DNA from 2 places in the Ferdinandcohnia sp. Marseille-Q9671 genome. Region 2 is predicted to be linked to the other one. Evidence: predicted binding sites of a transcription regulator. Region 2 holds the regulator's gene; the other holds the start of a gene.

Evidence for each region. The regulator Rex, encoded in region 2, represses fermentation and respiration genes when NADH is low (regulators of the CRP and FNR family bind a similar motif). The targets are predictions, from matches to a motif close to TTGTGAAATATTTCACAA.
Region 1: the regulator Rex is predicted to act here: its motif matches at 1,324-1,341, upstream of ACWNMY_RS09925 (AtpZ/AtpI family protein).

What each region holds. Positions count from the first base shown of each region.
Region 1 is NZ_CDRJTA010000001.1:1,985,532-1,987,741, forward strand. It holds gene atpB (F0F1 ATP synthase subunit A) at 1-509, opposite strand, end outside; gene ACWNMY_RS09920 (ATP synthase subunit I) at 588-956, opposite strand; gene ACWNMY_RS09925 (AtpZ/AtpI family protein) at 963-1,184, opposite strand; gene ACWNMY_RS09930 (S8 family serine peptidase) at 1,527-2,210, opposite strand, start outside.
Region 2 is NZ_CDRJTA010000002.1:176,696-178,905, reverse strand. It holds gene tatC (twin-arginine translocase subunit TatC) at 1-524, opposite strand, end outside; gene ACWNMY_RS12600 (twin-arginine translocase TatA/TatE family subunit) at 541-732, opposite strand; gene ACWNMY_RS12595 (redox-sensing transcriptional repressor Rex) at 768-1,409, opposite strand; gene moaC (cyclic pyranopterin monophosphate synthase MoaC) at 1,493-1,978, opposite strand.

The DNA.
Region 1 (2,210 bases), on a different contig from region 2:
AGACGCAGTCCGAGAGTTAATGTATTTGCAAATTCTTCAATAATCTTAAGTGGAAACATAAATGACATAGGCTTAAAGAAATCTTTCCCATATTCTCTTGCACCCTTCATTTTGATTCCGTAGTAATGTGATAATCCAACAACCATAACAGCAAGTGTTAATGTAATAGTTGGATCAGCAGTTGGAGACTTCCACCATAATTCATGATCAAAAATGATCGCGAATGGCAACCCTAACATATTCGATACGAAAATATACATTAATAATGTAATTCCTAATGTTAAGAATCGTCCGCCTGTGTTCCAGTCCATTGAACTTTTGATAATTCCTCGAACGAAGTCCATGACCCATTCCACAAAGTTCTGAGCACCAGTTGGCTTCATTGCAAGGGTACGAGTTCCAGCAACTGCGATAATAAAGACAATTACACTCGCAATTGTAATCATTACCATGTTTGATCCACTAAACCAAAGTCCAAATAATTCAAACGTAGGAGCTTCGTGACCCAACAGTATTCACCTCTCTTCCATATTGTCTAGCGCTAGCGGTATAGGTATAAAATAAGTTCTATTAGCTAGTGCTATAGTCTATTTATGAAGTTTTTGAAAAAAGAAATCTATCATAATGACAAAATATGCTGTCATTAATCCAATAACCATACTACCTAGATGAAACATTTCTGGAAACTCGATCACGACTAGGACTGCAAGTGCAGCCACTGCCATTCTCGGCATTGTACCTAACGAACGAACTCTACGTCCCTCTTCGTAGGCTTTACTAAATTGCTTGTTCTTCCGAACCAAAGAAAATAAGATATAAAAGCTTCCTATTGTACCTAGTATTAATCCTAAGAAGATTGATTTGTATACCGTAAATGCCCAACCTAGTACATAGATTGCAAGTAAATAGAATATGTATTTACGATATCTTGGAAAAGCGATAGATAAATCCTGCATATTGCGTTAATCTCCTGAGAAGAAATGGTTGACTAGACGAAGCGTTGCATAGACTCCTGTTGCTAGTCCCAATAGAAGGCCAATAATTAAAAAGAGTGGTTCGGTGTCTAGTGTTCGATCAATCCATCTACCGAGGAATATCCCTACTAATATAGATCCTACTAGTTGAGATAGAATACCAGACATAAGCGCATAGGCTCTCAGCGGATATTTATCATTTTTACGCATCTGCATTCCTCACTTGAAACGCAAGTGGTTCGAAAACGTCAGAAAATACTTACTATTACAAGTAATTTTCTGCATGAAAACCCTCTCATCGATACCCTTTGTAAGCATACAATAGGCACCCAGAGATGTCAATTGTTTGCAGTGAAAAAGTTCACTTTCTCACAAGTAAAAATAAGGGTTTGAGCAACACCTATTTAAAGCGTTTTACCACTGATTTTTATTAGCATTGTTTGTATAGTAGTTACTTAAATATTCAATTATTGTTCACAAAACGTTCATATTTTACAACACGAAGAACAGTCCAGTAAACCCTACTTTTTATAGCTGTAGGCAAGCCATTTTTCAATGGCCGCCTACCATCGTATCATCAAATACGATTTCAGTTTCTAGTATATCTTCTTTTCCTGCCTTTTTTACAAAAATGATGGCTTTGAAAACTCCCTTTAGGTTTCGTTCCTTTCGATTCACTTGTCTCTCTACTAATCCTCTTGGAACATCCCGTTCCCAATCTAAGAATGTAACGAACCGTAATGTGTCAGGGTCGTATAATACAATCCCATATTCATCCGCACCACCAGGAAGGTATAATTCATACCGAAAGATATCTTCCTTGTCTCCTTTTCCAAATTGAAACCCCATGATTCGGGGATAATCTGGTTCTTCTATCACGTACATATAGGGAATGTGATATCGATTTTCCCCTTCTCTCAAAAATAAAAGCCCATGATGCAAGCCTGCTCCAATTGTACTTGGAGTCATTTCGATCCCTACAGTCACCACTTTCTTCTGTTTCGGTTTCACCGTAAAAGATAGCGGAAGCTCCCACTGAATCCCTTCCCTGTTTTTTGGTACCTCGAAGGTGTACATTTTTTCCTCGGAGGACTGGTTATCTATTGTTATCCTTATCTTTTTTTCAGCTCGGTTATCATCGTGGTGAAGAAGGCCTAGCGAAAATGAACCAGGGTAGATTAAGGTTTCAGAATGAATTGCCTCATGTAGTTGGATTCTACCTGCCCCTTGTTCATA
Region 2 (2,210 bases):
AAAAACATGATGATAACTGGCAACTGAAACAAGAAACCAAATGGTAAAGTTAGTTGTAACAAGAATTGAAAATACTCGTTTATCCCTATTACCTGATTAATTTCAAGACGTTCCGCCAATCGAGTCATAAAGTTCACAACAAACGGAAAAAGAATAAAATAGGAGAATGAAACCCCTACTAAAAACAATCCTACAGATATAGGGATATAACTTAAGGTTACCTTTCTTTCCTTCTCATACAACCCTGGACTAATAAATGCCCATAGCTGATACAGTAAAAAAGGAGATGAGATAACTAGCGCAATAATAAAGGCAAATTGCATATATATTTTTATTGGATCCGTCATACGGAAGGCATTCATTGTTAGTTCTTTAGCTTCCTCAGCATTTTGTAAGTAGAGAATCAATGGTTCTGCAAGAAAAAAGCTGCCTAACGCAACAATGAAGAAGAAAACAACTACAAAGATTAGTCGTTTTCTTAATTCTCCGATATGATCAAAGACAGACATTTCTTTTTCATTCATGTGTTTCATCCTATCATTACTTCACATCTTGAGTGTCGTTCTTTTTTACATCATCATCGTCATCATCTGCTAAACCTTTTGTTGCGTTTTTGAATTCACGCAATGTATTACCTGCTGCTTTTCCTAATTGAGGCAATTTCTTTGGTCCGAAAATTAACAACGCAAAAAACACAATCAATAAAATACTACCAAATCCAAGACTTCCCATCTGCAAGTCACCTCCTCAATAGTGAACATCTATTCCTATTCTTCTCCAGAATAATGCTTTAAAAAATAGACAAGTGCTTGTAACTCGACAGCTAAATCAATATGGTGCACCCGTATATGTTCAGGAACGTTAATTCTAGCAGGAGTAAAGTTCAGTATACCCTTAATTCCTTTATTAGCTAGACGATCTGTTATAGGCTGTGCCGCACCAACTGGTACTGTTAAAATAGCTACAGTTACATCATCGGGTAATTTTTCTTCTAAATCATCTAAATGGTGAACTTCAACTCCACCAATACTAGTACCTACCTTATTATAATCCACATCAAAGGCAAGCTCAATTTTTGTATTGTTATTTTTCATAAAATTATAGTGTAAAAATGCAGTACCTAAATTTCCAACGCCAATTAAGGCAACTTTCGTTAATTCATCTTGGTCAAGTGTCTTACTAAAAAAGGATAATAGATAGTTGACGTTATAGCCATATCCTTTTTTTCCCAAAGCCCCAAAATAGGAAAAGTCTCTTCGGATTGTTGCTGAATCTACCTTAACCGCTTCACTCAGTTCTGCTGAAGACACTCTTTGCTTACCTGAAGCATGCAAGTTTTTCAGAAAACGATAATAGAGTGGCAGCCTTTTGGCAGTTGCTTGTGGTATTTTTGATTGCTCAAGATTCACCTTAATTCCTCCACTAACTCGGAACTTTCTATGTTACGTTCAAATGTAAAAGTTCCAATCATCCTCATTTGAACTCACAGCTGTTATAGTTCCCTTTTAAAGTTGCCGTTCTTTCCACCTGTTTTTTCTGCTAAATAAGTTGGCCCGATGACCATCCCTTTATCAACAGCCTTACACATATCGTAAATGGTTAATGCACAAACAGACGCAGCCGTAAGTGCTTCCATTTCTACCCCTGTACTACCTTTTGTTTTCACTGTTACATTGATATGTAAGATATACTCGTCGCTATCAACTGCCCATTCAAACGAAATATCCACACCTTTTAATGCTAATGGGTGACACATTGGGATAAGATCAGAAGTTCTTTTGGCTGCCATAATACCTGCAACCTGGGAAACAGCAAGAACATCTCCCTTGCTAACTTCATTATTAATAATCTGCTCATATATCACTTTATTAACAGCAATACTTGATTTTGCAATCGCAGTACGGACTGTATCAGCTTTATCTGTAATGTCGACCATCTTTGCCCGACCTTGTTCATTAAAATGGGTAAATGAAGCCATATATCTAACCCTCCCCTAAACTGAGTGTTCAAAAGGAGGATGAAAAGGACCAAGAAGTTCAAGGCGGCGAAGCTTTGAGTACCGGAACGTATGCAATTAATACGTGAGGAACGGAAAAGCAAGCCAACGAAGAAATTCGATGTGTCATTTTCACCGGACTTTTTGAACCTCCCCTAAAACTATACACTATTTTACCATACATGTCTTAGAAACATGTGTGAACATTATCATT